2 regions of the Bradyrhizobium sp. CCBAU 53351 genome follow, and region 2 is predicted to be linked to the other one. Evidence: predicted binding sites of a transcription regulator. Region 2 holds the regulator's gene; the other holds the start of a gene.
What was found. Region 2 encodes LexA, which represses DNA repair genes until DNA is damaged. Its sites were predicted from a motif close to TGTTCNNNNTGTGTTCNG; they were not measured.

Region 1 (9,499 bases), 2.3 Mb from region 2:
TCTCGATCGCGGCGAGCTGCGCCAGGGCGAGGAGGTCATCCACCTCACCGACCGCGAGCGCGAAATGCTGCGCATTCTCTCGGAGACGCCGGGCGAGACCGTGCCGCGCAGCGCGCTGACCGGCAATGGCAGCGTCAACGAGCGCGCCGTCGACGTGCAGATCAACCGCCTCAGGCGCAAGATCGAGACCGACCCCGCCAATCCGCTGTTCCTCCAGGCGGTACGCGGCATCGGCTACCGCCTGGTGGCCTCGCCATAAATCAAGTGAAGCGCGCCAGATGAGCACGATCGACACCGGCCTGACGCTTCTGAAGAGCGCCGCCGGCCGCGTTTCGGCGGCCAATGGCTGGATGGGCAACGCGTTCAAGGGCTGGATGCCGACCGGCCTCTACGCTCGCGCGCTCCTCATCATGATCGTGCCGATGGTGGTGCTGCAATCGGTCGTCGCCTTCGTGTTCATGGAGCGGCACTGGAACACGGTGACGCGCCGGTTGTCGGCCGCGGTGGTGCAGGACATCGCCGCACTGATCGACGTCTACAAGGGCTATCCGCAGGACAAGGACCGCACCGAGATCCGCCGCATCGCGCAGCAGCGGCTCGGCCTCGTGGTCGACTTCCTGCCCGCCGGCGACATGCCGCCGCCGGGACCGAAGCCGTTCTTCTCGCTGCTCGACCAGACGCTGTCGGTGCAGCTCGGCCGCCAGATCGGCCGCTCGTTCTGGATCGACACGGTCGGCCGCTCCAATTTGGTCGAAATCCGCATCCAGCTCGACGATGCCGTGATGCGCGTGTTCGCGCAGCGCAGCGCTGCCTATGCCTCGAACTCGGAGATCTTCCTGTTCTGGATGGTCGGCACCTCCTCGATCCTGCTGATCGTCGCGGTGCTGTTCCTGCGCAATCAGATCAAGCCGATCCTGCGTCTTGCGGACGCCGCCGAAAGTTTCGGCAAGGGCCGCGAGGCGCCGAACTTCCGCCCGCGCGGCGCGCGCGAGGTGCGGCGCGCCTCCGTCGCCTTTCTCGAGATGAAATCGCGCATCGAGCGCACGATGGAGCAGCGCACCGCGATGCTCGCCGGCGTCAGCCACGATCTGCGCACCATCCTGACCCGCTTCAAGCTCGAGCTGGCGCTGATCGGCGACAGCCCCGAGCTCGAGGGCATGCGCAAGGACGTCGACGAGATGTCGATGATGCTGGAGGATTACCTCGCCTTTGCGCGCGGCGATTCCGGTGAGCAATCGCAGCCGACCGACATGGCGCAGGCGCTCGAGGAGCTGCGCGGCGATGCCGAGCGCCATGGCCATGCCGCGACCGTCGCCTTCCACGGCCTGCCCGTCGTCACCGTGAAGCCGGCCTCGTTCAAGCGCTGCCTCGCCAACCTCGTCACCAACGCGGCGCGCTACGGCAAGAGCATCGCCATCACCGGCCAGCGCGATCACCGTTATTTGACCGTGACGGTCGACGACGACGGACCCGGCATTCCCACGCATTTGCGCGAAGAAGTGTTCAAGCCGTTCCTGCGGCTGGACAATGCCCGCAACCAGGACGAAGGCGGCACCGGCCTCGGCCTTGCCATCGCCCGCGACATCGCCCGCTCCCACGGTGGCGACATCACGCTCGGCGACAGCCCGATGGGCGGCTTGAGGGCGAGCGTGCGGATTCCGGTGTAGGTCTTACTTCACCTCCCCCCTAAGAACGGGGCGAGGAAGCGCATCGATTTTGCAGCTACGGCAATCCTACTTCGGCAGCAGCGCCTTCAGCTTGTCCATGTCGCGCACGTTCATCTTGAAGCCGCCGGGCATCACGATGTCGCCGGGCTTCTGCTCCGGCTTGCAGGCGCCGAGCCATTTCGCCTCGAGAGTCATCGAGGTGTCGCGGCCCGCGGCACCGGCGGCGCCGCCCTGCGCGTGCGAGGTGGTCTTCACCGTATAGGCCGAATTGAAATCGCCCGTGATCTCGGCATGCGAGGTCGTGCTGATGCCGGCGACGCTGCACTCGGAATCGCTGACATAGCCGGTCGCGGTCTTCTTGATCTCCTGCTTGGCGCAGACCTGCTTGGCCATCGGCGAGACGTTGTTGTTCATCTCCTTGTCGACGGTCTCGTCGGTGCAGTGCTGCATGGTCATCTCGGGCACCGGCCCGCCGGTGCGGACCATCTTCAATTCCCAGAGGCCGGCCTTGCGCACCGGCAGATCGTCGGCGCTGGCAATCCCCGCCGACACCACGAGACAAAGCGTCGAGCCGAGCAAAGCGAGTTTGCGCGTCATGCGAGAAGCTCCCGGCTTATTGGATTGCGGCGTTACGACAACGCCTCAGTAGAGCGTGCGGATCGGCTGCTCGGCGGCGCCATAGGGCACCCAGCGGCAGGAGAACGAGATGTAGCCGCCCTCATAGGCCTGCACGCTGAGGAACTTGACCACCTTGCGGTAGCGCGCGCAGTGATCGACCGCGACCTGACGTGCATCGACCTGGGTGGCCATCGAATAGGCAATGATCCCGCCGGTGTCATTGCCCTTGAACGGCGGCACGATGTCGGCGCGCGCCGACTGGCTCGCCGTCATACCCGAGACAACCAGGCTGGCGAGAAGACCCGCGGCCGCAATGATTCGCATTCCCGTCACTCCAATTGGCTGGCCCCCAGTTTACGGTGCCGGGATGGAAGTGGAAAGAACCGAAGCCCTGCCGACCACGATGTTGTGGTCAACTCCTGGCGAAGTGTTGCCGCGCTGCACTTGACCTCCCCCGGCCTTCACGGCACCGTCCGACCTTCGCAAGACCTTAGCTGTCCGGATTGACCATGCGCGCCCCCTCCCTGAAATCGCTCCGCTTTGCCGCTCTGCTCGGCCTCATATTCGGGGCGGTGACGCTCGGCGAGGCCAGGGCCGCCAATCCGCTGGAGCTGAATTTTTGGCTGAGCGGACCCCGCTATGACGGCAACGTCGCCAATTGCGACTGGGCTCTGCCGAGGATCGAGCGCGAGTTCGCGGAGAAGGAATATACGTTCTGGAATTCTTCGCTGAAGATCACCGGCTTCTCCGCCGTGCACGAGACCGCGTACCGGCCCTGGCAGTCCGACAACATTCCGCGCCGCTATTGCAGCGGAGAGGCCATGCTCACCGACGGCAAGGTGCGCAAGGTGCACTTCTCGATCATCGAGGACGGCGGGTTCGCCAGCTACGGTAACGGCGTCGAATGGTGCGTGGTCGGGGTCGATCGCAACTGGGCCTATAATCCGGCCTGCCGCGCCGCCAGGCCTTGAGCTCGAGGCGCCCTGATTCGGGCGCTGTCAGCCGCCAAATGGCGGCCGCCTGAATTTTGTTCTTGAAATGTTCTTTTCGCCTGCTAGGCTTCCTGCACAGTCTAGTTGAGGGGCGTTGCCATGTTTCATTCCAGATTGCATTCCTTCTCCCGCCTCGTGATCTCGCTGGCCCTTTCCCTGATCCTTGCGGCTAGCCTCGCCTCGTTCGCCGGCGACGCAAAGGCCCAGGACAAGCGGCAGAACGCGCCCGGCGAGTTCGATTTCTATGTGCTGTCGCTGTCATGGTCGCCCTCGTTCTGCGAGGAGGCGGCCGAGCGTGGCGGCCGCTCCCAGATCCAGTGCGGCGGACGGCCCTACGCCTTCGTGGTGCATGGGCTGTGGCCGCAATATGAGAACGGCTTCCCGGAATATTGCCAGCGGCCGGCGCCGCGGCTGAACCGCAACATCGTCTCCTCGATGCTCGACCTGATGCCGGCGCCGGGGCTGATCTTCAACGAATGGGACAAGCACGGCACCTGCTCGGGCCTCGAGGGCCGCAGCTATTTCGAGACGATCCGCAAAGCGCGTGCCGCGATCAAGATTCCGGCCGAATATCTCGATCTGTCGCAGGCCAAGTCCGTGGCGCCGACAGAGGTCGAGGAGGCCTTCATCAAGGCCAATCCGGGCTTGAGCAATGCCGCCGTCTCGGTCACCTGCAACCGCACCCGGCTCTCCGAGGTCCGCATCTGCCTCAGCAAGGACCTGCAATTCCGCGCCTGCGAGGAAGCCGACCGCCGCGCTTGCCGCCGCGAGCAGGTGACGATGCCGCCGATCAGGGGCGGTTGAGGCCGAGGCTCGCGCAAGAAACCGGGCCCCCGGCTCGGCGGCGCAGCGTTACACGCTGCACCGCGTCCAGGACACGTGATTGTGCCTCTTTGCTCAAGCCATCACGTGGCGTAGTCCTACCCCATGAATTACCGCCACGCCTTCCACGCCGGCAGCTTCTCCGATGTCATCAAGCACATCGTGCTGGCGCGCATCGTCACCTATCTGCAGGACAAGCCGGGGGCGTTCCGCGTCATCGATACCCATGCCGGGGCCGGCCTCTACGATCTCGACAGCGACGAGGCGCGCCGCAGCGGCGAATGGCTGACCGGCATCGCGCGGCTGATGCAGGCCCGGCTGTCGAACGAGAGCGCGGCGCTGGCCAAGCCCTATCTCGACATCGTCCGCGCCTTCAACCCGAAGGGCGAGCTCAAAACCTATCCGGGCTCGCCGTTGATCGCGCGCGGTCTGCTGAGGCCGCAGGACCGGCTGGTCGCCTGCGAGCTCGAACCGAAGGCGCGCAAGGCACTGATCGACGCGCTGCGCCGCGACGAACAGGCCCGCGTGGTCGATCTCGACGGCTGGGTAGCTCTGCCGGCCTTCGTGCCGCCAAAGGAGCGGCGCGGCCTCGTGCTGATCGATCCGCCCTTCGAAGCCAAGGACGAGTTCGAGCGGCTGGGCGAAGCCTTCGCCGCCGCCTTCGTGAAATGGCCGACCGGCATCTATCTCATCTGGTATCCGGCCAAGAGCCGGCGTGCCACCGACGCGCTGGCCCAAACGGTGGCCCGGCTCGCAGCCGCAGCAAAACCACCGGGAAAATGCCTGCGCCTCGAATTCAGCGTCGCGCCCCAGCTCGACGGCGGAGCTCTCGCCTCCACCGGGCTGCTGATCGTCAATCCGCCCTACACGCTGCAGGGCGAGCTGAAGACCATCCTGCCCGAGTTGGAAATACCGCTCGGCCAGGGCGGTGCTGCCAGATTCCGATTGGAGGTCCCCAAGCCTTAATCCCCAAGCCTTAAGGAGAGACCGTAACACTCCGGCATTCTTGGGAAAAATATGCAGGAGCGGTAGTCAATCTGCAGAGAACCGTATTATGCTGTTTCCGTGACTGGCTTTACGTTCCGCTTCCGCGAATGGTTGCGGCGGAGTGAAGGCCTAAGAAAGATCCGGCCGGACCGCTTACGGTCCGCCCAAGGATGGCCAGCTCTCCCGGGCTTCGTATCGCCCGGTCATGTCGCGACGTGAGTCTGCGTCGCGGCGGAGGAGCAATGAGGGGGAGTTTCCCGATGGCCATGACGGGAACGGTTAAGTTTTTCAACGGCGAACGCGGCTACGGTTTCATCAAGCCTGACGACGGCGGCCGCGACGTCTTCGTGCATATTACTGCTGTGGAGCGGGCCGGACTGAAGGACCTTGCGGAAGGACAGCGCATTACTTTCGAAGTCGAGCCGGACAAGAAGGGGAAGGGACCGAAGGCGGTCAACCTGGTCATCCTGTCCTAGCGGGCCTGACGCAAAATACCTCGCGAAAATACTTGGCGTAAAAAGTACTTGGCGAAAAAAAATCCCGGCCGCGAGCGGCCGGGAGTTGTTGTCCGGTATTTTCTTCTTCAGCTATCAGAAGCGATAATTCACGCCTGCGCGAACAACGCTGGCGCTATAGCCGTTTGACACGCCCGTAATTGCGAACTGACTGGTCGACAGATCGATGTAGAGATATTCGAGCTTGGCGCTCCAGTTCGGAGCAAGGCCGACTTCTGCGCCGGCACCGATGGTCCAGCCCGCGGTGGTGTGCGATTCCGACCAGCCGAAGGTCTGCGCGCGCAACTCGCCGAAGGCGAGGCCGGCGGTGCCGTAGAACAGCACGTTGTTGACGGCATAGCCCGCGCGGCCGCGCAGGGTGCCAAACCACGGATTGGAGAATTTCCACGGGGCGAAGGTATCGTCGGCACCGGCCGCCTGGATATCGCCCTCGACGCCGAACACGAACGGGCCGTTCTGGAAATTGTAGCCGGCCTGCACGCCCCCGACGAAGCCCGACGGCTTTGAGGGATTGTTGTCGACCGAGCCCCATTCGTAGCCGATGTTGCCGCCGAGATAGGGACCTGCCCAGCTATACGCATTGAGCGGCTGGTTGACGGTATAGGGCGCACGCTGGCCGTAATTGAAATCCGCGGCCTCTGCCGAAGCTGTCCAGCCGGCTGCGACCAACGCGGCCGCGCCCAAAATGAGCCCCCTCATCACTTAACTCCAACGCAACTGCCGTCGCCGGTGCGGCGCCCGCGCACCCCGCGCGAGGCAAACCGCATGGTTACGGAACCACCATCTTTTCGCGTAAGATTTATCGAGAGTTTTAAGTTAAAGGGCTGTTAAGCTGGGTTACCGCGCGCTTAACACCCTTAAGGAAGCGTTACCGGGAACCGCGCCGCCGTCCTGTGCGTGCCGCGCGGCCGGAACTTCAAATCGGCACCCCCAGCGCCTAAATTCGTCCCATGGTTCACGATTCCCCCGACAATCCGGACGACCGCGCGCGCAAACCGCCCCCGACTGCCGCGAGCGACACGCCGCCCGACCTCGATCCCGCGACGACCGGCGGTGACGACGAGGACGAGGCGCGGCTGCCCGACATCCTCGAAGAGAGCGGCGCGGTCGGCGAGGAGCCGCTGGCGACCGGTCACGAGGCGATCGAGCGCGCGGTCCGCCTCGCCCCGACCTCGCCCGGCGTCTATCGCATGCTCAGCGCGAATGCCGACGTGCTCTATGTCGGCAAGGCCAAGAACGTCAAAAAGCGCCTGTCGAACTATGCGCGCCAGAGCGCGCCGCAGCCGGCGCGCATCCTGCGCATGATCGCCGCCACCGTGACGGTGGAGATCGTCTCGACCAACACCGAGACCGAAGCGCTGCTGCTGGAAGCCAACCTGATCAAGCAGCTGCGTCCGCGCTTCAACGTGCAGCTGCGCGACGACAAGTCGTTCCCCTATATCCTGATCACCGGCGACCATTGGGCGCCGCAGATCCTGAAACATCGTGGCGCGCAGAGCCGGCCCGGGCGCTATTTTGGCCCATTCGCCTCCGCCGGCGCGGTCAACCGCACCATCACGGCACTGCAGCGCGCGTTCCTGATCCGCTCCTGCACCGATTCCTTCTTCGAGAGCCGCACCCGGCCCTGCCTGCTCTACCAGATCCGCCGCTGCGCCGGTCCCTGCACCCGCGAGATCGACTTCGGCGGCTATACGACGCTGGTGCGCGAGGCGAGCGACTTCCTGTCCGGCAAGAGCCATGCGGTGAAGCAGGAGCTTGCCGGCGAGATGGAGAAGGCGTCCGGTGAGCTCGAGTTCGAGCGCGCCGCGCTGTACCGCGACCGCCTCGCCGCGCTGTCGGCGATCCAGTCGCAGCAGGGCATCAATCCGCGCACGGTCGAGGAAGCCGACGTGTTCGCCATCCACCAGGAAGGCGGGTTCTCCTGCGTCGAAGTGTTCTTCTTCCGCACCGGCCAGAACTGGGGCAATCGCGCCTATTTCCCGCGCGCGGAGAAATCGTTCACCCCCGAAGAGGTGCTCGGCTCCTTCCTCGCCCAGTTCTACGACGACAAGCCGCCGCCGAGAAACATCCTGCTCTCGCACGAAATCGAGGAGAGCGAGCTGCTCGCCAACGCGCTGGCGATCAAGGCCGGCCACAAGGTCGAGGTCGCCGTACCCAAGCGCGGCGAGAAGAAGGAGCTGGTCGCTCACGCCCTGACCAATGCGCGCGAGGCGCTCGGCCGCAAGCTCGCCGACACCGCCACGCAAAGCCGCCTGCTCGACGCCATGGCCGCGACGCTGAGCCTGCCGCATCCGCCCAAGCGCATCGAGGTCTACGACAACAGCCATATCCAGGGCACCAACGCGGTCGGCGCCATGATCGTCGCCGGCCCCGATGGTTTCGTGAAGAACCAGTACCGCAAGTTCAACATCAAGTCGGAAGGCATCACGCCCGGCGACGACTTCGCCATGATGCGCGAGGTCCTCGAGCGGCGCTTCAAGCGCCTGATCAATCCGCCCGAGGACGCCGGCACCAAGGCCAAGGACGACGATTTCCCGCAATGGCCGGATCTCGTGATCATCGACGGCGGCCGTGGCCAGCTCAACGCCGTCCGCGAGATCTTCGCAAATCTCGGCCTGACCCAGGTATCGCTGATGTCGGTCGCCAAGGGGCCGGACCGGGATGCCGGCCGCGAGACCCTGTTCATGCCGGAGCGCGAAGCCATCAAGCTGGAGCCGCGCGACCCCGTTCTGTATTTCATCCAGCGCCTGCGCGACGAGGCCCACCGCTTCGTCATCGGCTCGCACCGCAAGCTGCGCAAGAAGGACATCCGCGAGGCCGGTTTGCAGGAGATTCCGGGCATCGGCCCGTCACGCAAGCGGGCCTTGCTGCATCATTTCGGCACCCTGAAGGAGATCGAACGCGCCTCGATCGCCGATCTCGGCAAGGTTCCGGGGGTCAGCGCCGAGAGCGCCCGCAGGATTTTCGACTATTTCCATCCCCAGCCGGGATGAACTAAAGGGGCTGCGGTCATATGGTCGTCGCACCCCGCACCCCATCTGGGGAGCGGAACGGTTGACCTTCAGGCTTGAGCGGTATTGGTAGGACGAATGAACATCGCCACGACACGAGGGACCACCAGCCGCGCGATGTCCCTCCCGAACATCCTGACTTATGGCCGGATCGCCGCGATCCCGGTCGTGGTCGGATGCATCTATGCGCAGTCGATCCTGGATCAGCCGCTGTGGCTGCGCTGGGTCGCGGTCGCCATCTTCATCGCCGCCGCGGTGACCGATTACCTTGACGGCTATTATGCGCGTATCTGGAATCAGCAATCGGCCTTCGGCCGGATGCTCGATCCGATCGCCGACAAGCTCCTGGTCGCCTCGTGCCTCTTGATGCTGGCCGCCGACGGCATCATCCACGGCTGGTCGCTGTGGGCCGCCATCGTGATCCTGTGCCGCGAGATCCTGGTCTCGGGCCTGCGCGAATATCTCGCCGCGCTCCGCGTCAGCGTGCCCGTGACCAAGCTTGCGAAGTGGAAGACCACGGTCCAGCTGGTCGCGATCGGGTTCCTCCTTGCCGGCCCCGCCGGCGACGAGGTCGTGCCCGTCGTCTCGATGCTTGGCCTCGCGCTGCTCTGGGCCTCGGCGATCGTGACCATCTACACCGGCTACGATTATTTCCGCGCCGGCATCCATCACCTCATTAAGGAGGACGAGGGATGAAGGTGAAGTATTTCGCCTGGGTGCGCGAGCGCGTCGGCAAGGCGGAGGAGACCATCGAGCCGCCGGCGACCGTGCGCACCGTAGAGGAGCTGATCGCCTGGCTGTCCGGCCAGAGCGAGGCCTACGCCTACGCGTTCGAGAAGCCGAAGGTGATCCGCACCGCGATTGATCACACCCACGTCAAATCGGAT
Region 2 (9,499 bases):
CGCGATCGCAACTGCACTACTCACCGGGCGGCGCGATGCGATTTCCGCCCCTGTCAACGATGCGATGTTCATCTCCGGGCTTGGACACGTTCTCTCGATCTCCGGCTATCACATGGCGGTGGTCGCCGGCGTCGTCTTCTTCGCGGTGCGCGCGCTGCTGGCGTTGATCCCGGGCCTGACGGCCGGCTTCGCCATCAAGAAATGGTCGGCGGCTGCAGCATTCGTCGCGGCTGCGTTCTATCTGCTGCTCTCGGGCGCCGAGGTCGCAACCCAACGGTCGTTCTTCATGACGGCGGTGGTGCTGATCGCGGTGATGGTCGATCGCCGCGCCATCACCTTCCGCACGCTGGCGGTGGCGGCGCTGATCGTGCTTGCTGTCGCGCCGGAGGCGCTGGTGCATCCGAGCTTCCAGATGTCGTTTGCGGCAACGCTCGGGCTGGTGGCGCTGGTGCAGATCGGCATGCCGAACCTGCTGGCCTCACCCGATCATTCGGCCACCGCGCGCGTCGCGCTGTGGGGCGGGCGCGAGATCGCGATGCTGTTCCTGGCCTCGCTGATCGCGGGGCTTGCGACCACGCCCTATGCCGCCTTCCACTTCCATCGCGTCACGCCCTATGGCGTGCTCGCCAATCTCGGTGCGATGCCGGTGGTCTCGGCGCTGGTGATGCCGGCGGGGCTGCTGGGATTGCTGGCCGCGCCCTTCGGGCTCGATGGCGTCTTCTGGTGGCTGATGGGCCTCGGCATCGACTGGATGGTCGCGGTCTCGCGCTGGGTGGCGGCCTTGCCGGGCGCGGTCGGCCGCATCCCGGCGTTCGGGATCGCGCCGCTGATCGCCGCGAGCCTCGGCATCATCGTGATGGGCCTGTTGCGCACGCCCTTGCGCTGGTGCGGTGCCGTGGTGCTGCTGGCGTCCATCGCGTGGGGCCTGTCGGTGCGGCAGCCCGATATCCTGATCGCCGGGGACGGCGCGAGCGTCGCGGTGCGGGGCGGGGACGGGCGCCTGCACCTGATCAGGACGGGCAAGGACAATTTCATGCTGAAGGAGTGGCTGGCGGCCGACGCCGATCCGCGCGATGCCGGCAGCAGCGCGCTGGCCGAGGGGGTGTCGTGCGACGAGGCCGGCTGCGTCACGCCGCTTGCCGACGGGCGCCTGGTTGCGTTGGCCTCGCGCATCGATGCGCTCGCGGACGATTGCAGCCGTGCCGCACTGGTCGTGACGTCACGGCCCGCACCGCCCGATTGCGCGGCGATGGTGGTGGATCGGCAGCGGCTCGTTCGCCAGGGCGCGCTGGCGTTGACACGGCGTGGCGACGGATTTGCAGTTCAGGCGGTGAGGGCGAGGGGCACGAACCGTCCCTGGTCGCCGGCGGCCGCCGGCGAGGGAGATTTCGAAGGAGCCCTCATGCCGAGGGCGGCGGCTCCGCGCGCCAAGGATGCGACCCCGTCGGAGGCCGATCTTCAGGCGGAGGACTGAGCCTCGGTCAGCCCAGCGGCAGCGGTGTGACGGGCGAACGGCTATCGGCGATGATCTCAGGCTTGTGCTCGCGCTCGCCGACCGGTTGGGTCACGGGCAATTGCAGCACGGTTGCGCGCTGGCCTTCGACGAGCTGAGTCACCAGCACGTATTTGCCATCAGGGAATTCGATCGCATCGTGATGGCGATCGGGAATGTGCGGATCGATCTTGCCGAACTTGCCGACGCGGGAGTTGACGGTGCGCGTCCAGATCCAGCGGTTGTCGTAACGGACGTTGTCTGCGAAGGCGAGCTCCGTTCCCGGCAGCAGGCAGATCGCAACGGAGAGGTCGGCTTCGGAGGCGAAGCCGCGCGTCGAGGTGCCGCGGAAGGTTGTCGTGACGATGGTCTCGCCGACTTCTGCGGGGCGCGTCGCGACGGCATGCAGGCTATAGTCACACATCGGGTGCTCCTCATGTGAAGATAGCGACCCGCGCCTCTCGGAGGCACAGGCCTCTGTCAGAGTTTAAACACCAACGTTGTGCTTGGTTGTAGGCAAATCTGCGGCTGGGATCCGCACCCCGCGATCACTTTAACTTTCCCGAATTCGCCAGGAACAAAGCTGGCTGCGGTGCATTACGCCGGCGCCTGTCACGACACTTCGCATTGCCGGCGCGATCGCGGCGCTGCGCAATTGGGTGTTGCGGACATGGCAATGCGATGGCGCGGCAACGGCCCCGTGCCCCGACCGCTGCCCAAACGATCTGGTCTTCCGAACGCGAAACGCCGTGACGCGATGTTGCTGCGGTCCGCCGAAGATGGCCGTGGAGGAGGGGCCGGATAATCTGTGCAGAACCAGAATGATCATCCAGCCGGAGCGGACATTCATCCGCTCCAATCTCAGATCGGCGACGCCGACCGAAGGCGCACGCAGGCGCCAAAACTACTTTCGGACTGAGTCCTTCCGGACTCAGTACTTCCGGTAAAGCCCAATCAGCTTGCCCTGAATCTTCACCCGGTTCGGCGGCAGGATACGCACCTCATAGGCGGCATTGGCAGGCTCGAGCGCGATCGACGCGCCGCGGCGGCGGAAGCGCTTGAGCGTAGCCTCCTCGTCGTCGATCAGCGCCACCACGATGTCGCCGGTGTCGGCGCTCTCGTTGCGCTGGATCAGCGCCATGTCGCCGTCCAGGATACCGGCCTCGACCATGGAATCACCGCGCACCTCGAGAGCGTAATGCTCGCCCGAGCCGAGCATGTCGGGCGGCACGCTGATGGTGTGGCTACGGGTCTGCAATGCCTCGATCGGCGTGCCGGCCGCGATCCGGCCCATCACGGGCACCGCAACGGGCCGCTCGCCCTCGTCCACGGGCGGGCTGGAGCTCGCGCGGATCTTGCCGAGATTGCCCTCGATGACGCTTGGCGTGAAGCCGCGCCGGGCGCCGGCGGCAGCCTGGAGCTCCGGCAGCTTGATCACTTCGATGGCGCGGGCGCGGTTGGGCAGCCGGCGAATGAAGCCGCGCTCCTCGAGCGCGGTGATCAGGCGGTGGATGCCCGACTTCGAGCGCAGGTCGAGCGCATCCTTCATCTCGTCGAAGGAGGGCGGCACGCCGCTTTCCTTCAAACGCTCGCTGATGAACCGCAGAAGCTCGTATTGTTTGCGCGTTAACATCTCGACCAAAGTCCCCCGGTTGATGTCGTTCGATTCCGAGACGATGAGTTCAGCGATAAGCCGCTACATCCTCGAAACAAATCATGAACGGACACTATATGTTCGATACATGTTCCGCAACTGCTTAATTTACCGTGAACGAAGCGCGGTTCGCGGAATGCGTGTGGCCGTGCACTCAGACGGGGAGCCGCAGCACCTCGCAGGGGCTGCCGGCCTCGGCCTTCGGTGCGAACGGTGGGCGCACGAGAAGTACCTGTGCCGCAGCAAGATTCGCAAGCAGAGAGGAATCCTGATGGCTGACGGGAAGCGCGACCGGCGTGCCGTCGTCGCGCAGCTCGAGGGTCGCGCGCAAGTAATCCTCGCGCTGGTCGTTGGCACCGAGATCGCAGGCGAGCACGGCGCGTTCGCGACGATGATGAATCACCGAGCGGCCCGACAAGGCGCGAATCAGCGGCACCATGAACAGGAAGGCGCACACATAGGACGACACGGGATTGCCGGGCAGGCCGATCACGCGCATGGCGCCCAGCCGGCCATGCATCATCGGCTTGCCCGGCCGCATGGCGATCTTCCAGAACGCCATCGCGATGCCTTCGTCCCTGAGTGCCTGCTGGACCAGGTCGTGGTCGCCGACCGACGCGCCGCCGGTCGTGATCAGGATATCGGCACCGCTCTCGCGGGCGCGGCGGATGCCTGATGTGGTGGCCTCCAGCGTGTCGGCGGCGACGCCGAGGTCGACGGTCTCGGCGCCCTCGCTGCGGGCGAGCGCGTGCAGGGCGTAGCCGTTGGAGTAGACGATCTGGCCGTGCCCGGGCGCTGAGCCCGGCATCACCAGTTCGTCACCGGTGGCGAGGATCGCGACCTTGGGACGGCGGCAGACGGCGAGCTGCGGGTAATTCATTCCGGCAGCGAGCGCGAGGTCACGCTCGGTCAGACGCGTGCCCTTGCGGAGGAGGACGTCACCCTCACGGAAGTCGACGCCGGCCGGGCGGATGTGCCGTCCGGTGATCGCGGCTTCCTTGATCGTGACGCTGTTGCCGTCCGCGACGGTGTCCTCCTGGATCACGACCGCGTCCGCACCGTCGGGAACGACGCCCCCGGTGAAGATCCGCACGGCTTCGCCGGTGCCGACCGCTCTCGCGAAAGGACGGCCGGCGGCGACCTCGCCAATCACCGTCAGCCGGGAATCGATCGCTGCCGCGTCGGCCGCGCGCACCGCATAGCCGTCCATCGCCGACATGGCTTGCGGCGGCTGCGTGCGCCGCGCCGCGACATCAAGTGCCAGCACGCGGTGATAGGCCTCGTCGAGGGCAACCATCTGTTCAGGCAGCGGCTCTGCACCTGCCAGCACCGCGGCAAGGGCGTCGGAAACCGGCATCAGGGCCACGGGCAAAACTCCTGCTCGCACATCGTTCAATGGGGCGGCGAGAGTTCTAGCCGACCGCAGGCGCGAGGCAAAGCAGCGCGCGGGATGATCTATCCTGCGTGATCTCCGTGGTGGAGGAGTGCAAGTTCGTCAGGGCATGATCAGGAAGCCGAGACAGCGCGCCTTGAAGGACGAGAATCACGAGCGCCAACACCGATACGGTCACCGTGCCGCCGGATCGTCCGGACTGATCTCAAATGCGACGTCGGGCGCTTTGGGCCCTTGATCCTTGTCGGGGAGCGGATCGGCCTGCGATTTCAGGTCGGCGGCCTTGCTGATCAGCTTGGCGGAAAGGTCAGAATCCGAGGTGTTTCTTGCGAATTCAAGCAGGAGAGAGGCTTGCTTGGTGAGATAGGTTTTGCCCAGCACGTCGATCAGTCCGATGTAGAAGTCCCAACGGACTCAAGAGTCCGAAGGGCGGTATTCCGTTCCCGGAACTCTGTATAAAAATGCACAAAGTGATCAGGTTCCAAAATTCCAGCAGATTTAGTTCCGGAAGATGTCGCTGCCGGGAGGCCGGGTGGCACTCGCGGCTGGCGTCAGATGCCCAATGCTTTCAAGGCCTTCCCGACGTCGCGCGGCGAGGTCACATGCACGGCCGTCAGGCCGCGGGCTCGCGCGCCTTCGATGTTCTCAGCGAGGTCGTCGAAGAACACGATGCGCTCGGCGGGAACGCCGATCGCGGCGACGACATGGTCGAAAGCCTCCGCATCCGGTTTGCGCAGGCCGATGCTCGATGACAGGTACAGCTCGCGGAAATGGCCGAGCAGATCGGCATATTCCTTCGAGAAATAATCGACATGCGGCCGGTTGGTGTTGGAGAAGGCGTAGAGCGGCATCTGTTTCGCCGCCCGCGGCAACAACTCGGCGATATCAGGCATCTCGCCGGCGAAGATCGCGTTCCAGCCCTCCAGGAACTGGGCATCCGAAATGCCGATCCCCAGCGAAGCGCGTAGCGAGGCGAAATAATCCTCGTCGCTGATCTTGCCCATCTCGTGCAGCCGGTAGGCCTCGTCGCGCACATAGCGCGCGACGATGCTTTCGGGCTGGCAGCCGGCATGTCCCGCCCAGCAAGCGATCGCCTTGGAAAAGTCGATGTCGAGCACCACGCGCCCGAGATCGAACAGAAGCGCATCCGCGCTGCCGGGAGAGAGCGATGTCACCTGCAATCCTCTTACTCAGTACCGATAAGGTTCGTGGTCGAACAGCGGAAACGCGCTGAACACGCTCGGCGCGTTGGTGGCGGTCGCCGGATGCAGGCAGGATTTGTCGACCTCGGCAAACGACGTGGCGCCGAGCAGGCCGAGGCAGCGCAGCACCTCGTCTTCGAGCAGCTCCAGCATCCGCGTGATGCCGGCTTCGCCGGCCGCCGCCAGCGCCCAGCATTGCAGCCGGCCGATGCCGACGAGATCTGCCCCTGCCGCGATCGCCTTGACGATGTCGGTGCCGCGACAGATGCCGCCGTCGACCATGATCTTGGCGCGGCCCTTCACGGCCTCGACGATTTCGGGCAGCACATGCATGGCACCGCGGCCATGGTCGAGCTGGCGGCCGCCGTGATTGGAGACGTAGATCCATTCGACGCCGTGATCGACCGCGATCAGCGCGTCCTCGGCGGTGGCGATGCCCTTCAGGATCAGCGGGATCTTGAACTTGTCCTTGATCATCTTCACGGTCCGCCACTCCAGGCCCTTCTGGAAATCGCCGCCGGTGGCGCGCAGGCGACTCTCGCGAACGTAGCGCTTGGCGATGTCACGTTCGCGACGGCTGTAATGGGCGGTGTCGACGGTCAGGCAGAAGGCGGCATAGCCGTTCTTCTCGCTTCGGCTGACGACATCCGCGACGAAGGAATCGTCGCCGCGGACATAGAGCTGGTAGAGCCGGAGCGCATCGGGCGCCATCTCGGCGGTCTTCTCCAGGCCCGGCTCGGACACCGAGCTCAGCATGTGCGCCGCACCGAAGGTGCCGGCACCGCGCGCGACGCTCGCCGCGCCGTCCGGATCGAAGATTTCGAGCGCGCCGACGGGCGCCAGCACCACCGGAAGGCGCATCTTGCGGCCAAATTGCTGAACCGCGCCGTCGACCTTGCGGACGTCGCGCAGCACGCGCGGGCGGAAGGCGATCTCGTCCAGCGCCATGCGGTTGCGGCGCATCGTGGTTTCGGTCTCGGCGGCGCCGACGATGTAGTCCCAGGCGTTCTGGTTGAGGTTGGCCCGCGCTTTCCGGATGAATTCGTGCAGATTCTGGAACGGCTCGTTGCTGGCGCCGAGCTCGACGTTCCGTTCCGGCCGGATGCGGGGTGCTTCGTTCATTGTTATCCTCCCGAGAATTTGAAGCCTTATGTCATCGCCTAACCCGTCCAGGCCTCCAAAACTATCCTAAAATCGCATAGCAGCAGGGCGTGGACCGGCCGATGATTCCCCTTGCGGGCTGGCCAGTCCTGCAACGTTGCCAAAAGTTTAGGTCCGGGCGAAGCGATTTCTGCGGTGCACCCGTCGGCGTGGCATCCCGGCCTTGAAGAAACCAGAATGGTATTGTGAGAAGCAGACTGGATCGCCAATTGCATGGCGCCTCCCAAGTCTTGAAAGACAAGTCCCGAAAGACAAGTCTCGAGAGACAAGCTTAAAGCGAACCGCCCAGCGAAAAGGCCAGCCCATCCATGCGGAAATCCCTGCTGTTCCCTCTGGGCACGCTCACCGGAGCGTGTCTCACCCTTCTGGTAGCCAGCCCGCACGGCGGCGTATGGGCGGCGCGGGCGGCAGCAAACGCGAATGATGCCTATTCCCAGCTCAACCTGTTCGGCGAAGTGTTCGAGCGCGTGAAGGCGAGCTATGTCGAGAAGCCCGACAATGCCAAGCTGGTTGAAGGCGCGATCACCGGCATGGTGACCTCGCTCGATCCGCATTCGCGCTACATGAACGCGAAGGCCTGGACCGAGATGCAGGAGACCACCTCCGGTGAGTTCGGCGGCCTCGGCATCGAGGTCACGATGGAGGACGGCCTCGTCAAGGTCGTCTCGCCGATCGACGATACGCCCGCCTCGAAGGCCGGCCTGATGTCCGGCGACCTCATCAGCAAGATCGACGGCGAGGCCGTGCAGGGCATGACGCTCGAGCAGGCGGTCAACAAGATGAAGGGCCCGGTCGATACCCAGACCAAGCTCACCATCGTGCGCAAGGGCGCCGACGCGCCGCTCGACGTCGCGATCAAGCGCGAGATCATTCATGTGCGCCCGGTGCGCTTCCATGTCGAGAACGGCGACATCGGCTATGTCCGCATCACCTCGTTCAACGAGCAGACCACCGACGGCCTGAAGAAGGCGATCGCCTCGATCACCAAGGACGTCGCGCAGGAGAAGCTCGTCGGTTACGTGGTGGACCTGCGCAACAATCCGGGCGGTCTGCTCGACCAGGCCGTGTCGGTGTCGAGCGCCTTCCTGCAGCGCGGCGAGGTCGTTTCGACCCGCGGCCGCAACCCGGAGGAGACCCAGCGCTTCACCGCGCATGGCGGCGATCTCACCAAGGGCAAGCCGCTGGTGGTGCTCGTCAATGGCGGCTCGGCCTCGGCCTCGGAGATCGTCGCCGGCGCGTTGCACGACCACAAGCGCGCGACGATCATCGGCACGCGCTCGTTCGGCAAGGGTTCGGTGCAGACGATCATTCCGCTCGGCGCCGGCAATGGCGCACTGGCGCTGACCACTGCGCGCTACTACACGCCGTCGGGCCGCTCGATCCAGGCCCAGGGCATCGCGCCCGACATCGAGATCCTGCAGGACGTGCCGCCGGAGCTGAAGGGCCGCATGGACACCATGGCGGAGTCCCAGATGCGCGGGCATCTGTCGGCGGGCGAGGGTGGCGAGCAGACGGGGTCACAGTCCTACGTGCCGCCCAAGGAGGAAGACGACAAGGCCTTGCATGCGGCTTACGACTTCCTGCACGGCGTCACCGCGAACGCGGTTGCGGCCAAGCCTGCCTCGAAAGGCGCGGTGCCGAACTAAATTCTGCGACTCCCAGTCTACGGATCGCCCGGAAGCGGATAGCCGCGTCCGGCCGAATTCGTCTGGAACGTCGCCTCAGCTTAGATTCATGGCCGCAAAGGTCGCCTCGTAGCGGCCATCGCGCTCGGCCCAGCGGCGGGCGCGGTCACGCTCCACCAGCACCTCGTCGCGGGGGTGAAGCCGGAGCTCCAGCAATTGCATGACCTCCGCGATGTAAGCGGCCAGCGGCATGGCGCGCGCGTCGCAGGCCTGCTGCGCGCCGGTCAGCCCGGTCTGCACATAAGGCGGCGCGAGCTCCAGCACCTCGACGGGAATCCTGCGGAGCTGGTGCCGCAGCGACTGCAGCCAGGAGTGCAGGAACGCCTTGCTGGCGCAGTAGGTCGGGAAATCGGCACGCGGCACGAAAGCGAGGTTCGAGCTGGTCGCGATGATCGTCGCGTCCGGTTGCCTCTTCAGGATCGGCAGGAACGCCGCCGTAGCGCGCAGCACGCCGAGAATGTTGGTCTCGACGATGGCTTCCGCATCCGAGGCATCCCAGCCTTCCGCCGCCAGGTCCTCCGGCCGCGAGATGCCGGCATTGGCGATCAGAACGTTGAGCCCGGGAAAGCCTGCCTGAATATCGGCCGACAAGCGCGACAGCGACGCGGGATCGTCAAGGTCGAGCGGCAGGCCGATCACGCCAGGCCGCTCGGCCGCGATTTGCTCGAGCAGGGCCGGCCGCCGGCCGGTGACGATGACGCGATTGCCGCGATCGTGAAAAGCCTCGGCCAGCGCGCGGCCGATGCCGCTGGTGCCGCCGGTGACGAGGATCGTATTGCCAGTCATCTTCATGGGGTCGCCTTTCGGTTGGGAAAGGCCACGGCAACCTCGCGAATCCTCATGGCGAGCGATCCGGCAAGACGGCCGGCAGCACGGCGCTTGCGCGCCTGCCTAAGCGTCTTGAACGGGTGA

Region 1: the regulator LexA is predicted to act here: its motif matches at 3,314-3,331, upstream of XH83_RS05790 (ribonuclease T2).

What each region holds. Positions count from the first base shown of each region.
Region 1 is NZ_CP030059.1:1,205,191-1,214,689, reverse strand. Features, by position in the region: gene XH83_RS05815 (response regulator) at 1-259, shown strand, start outside; gene XH83_RS05810 (ATP-binding protein) at 279-1,667, shown strand; gene XH83_RS05805 (DUF3617 family protein) at 1,734-2,264, opposite strand; gene XH83_RS05800 (hypothetical protein) at 2,310-2,609, opposite strand; gene XH83_RS05795 (hypothetical protein) at 2,795-3,256, shown strand; gene XH83_RS05790 (ribonuclease T2) at 3,377-4,081, shown strand; gene XH83_RS05785 (23S rRNA (adenine(2030)-N(6))-methyltransferase RlmJ) at 4,205-5,065, shown strand; gene XH83_RS05780 (cold-shock protein) at 5,347-5,562, shown strand; gene XH83_RS05775 (outer membrane protein) at 5,677-6,300, opposite strand; gene uvrC (excinuclease ABC subunit UvrC) at 6,552-8,594, shown strand; gene pgsA (CDP-diacylglycerol--glycerol-3-phosphate 3-phosphatidyltransferase) at 8,691-9,308, shown strand; gene moaD (molybdopterin converting factor subunit 1) at 9,305-9,499, shown strand, end outside.
Region 2 is NZ_CP030059.1:3,458,425-3,467,923, forward strand. Features, by position in the region: gene XH83_RS16170 (ComEC/Rec2 family competence protein) at 1-1,474, shown strand, start outside; gene XH83_RS16175 (hypothetical protein) at 1,482-1,916, opposite strand; gene lexA (transcriptional repressor LexA) at 2,424-3,125, opposite strand; gene glp (gephyrin-like molybdotransferase Glp) at 3,301-4,512, opposite strand; gene XH83_RS16190 (hypothetical protein) at 4,714-4,920, opposite strand; gene XH83_RS16195 (HAD family phosphatase) at 5,091-5,720, opposite strand; gene XH83_RS16200 (alpha-hydroxy acid oxidase) at 5,730-6,863, opposite strand; gene XH83_RS16205 (S41 family peptidase) at 7,211-8,548, shown strand; gene XH83_RS16210 (SDR family oxidoreductase) at 8,624-9,379, opposite strand.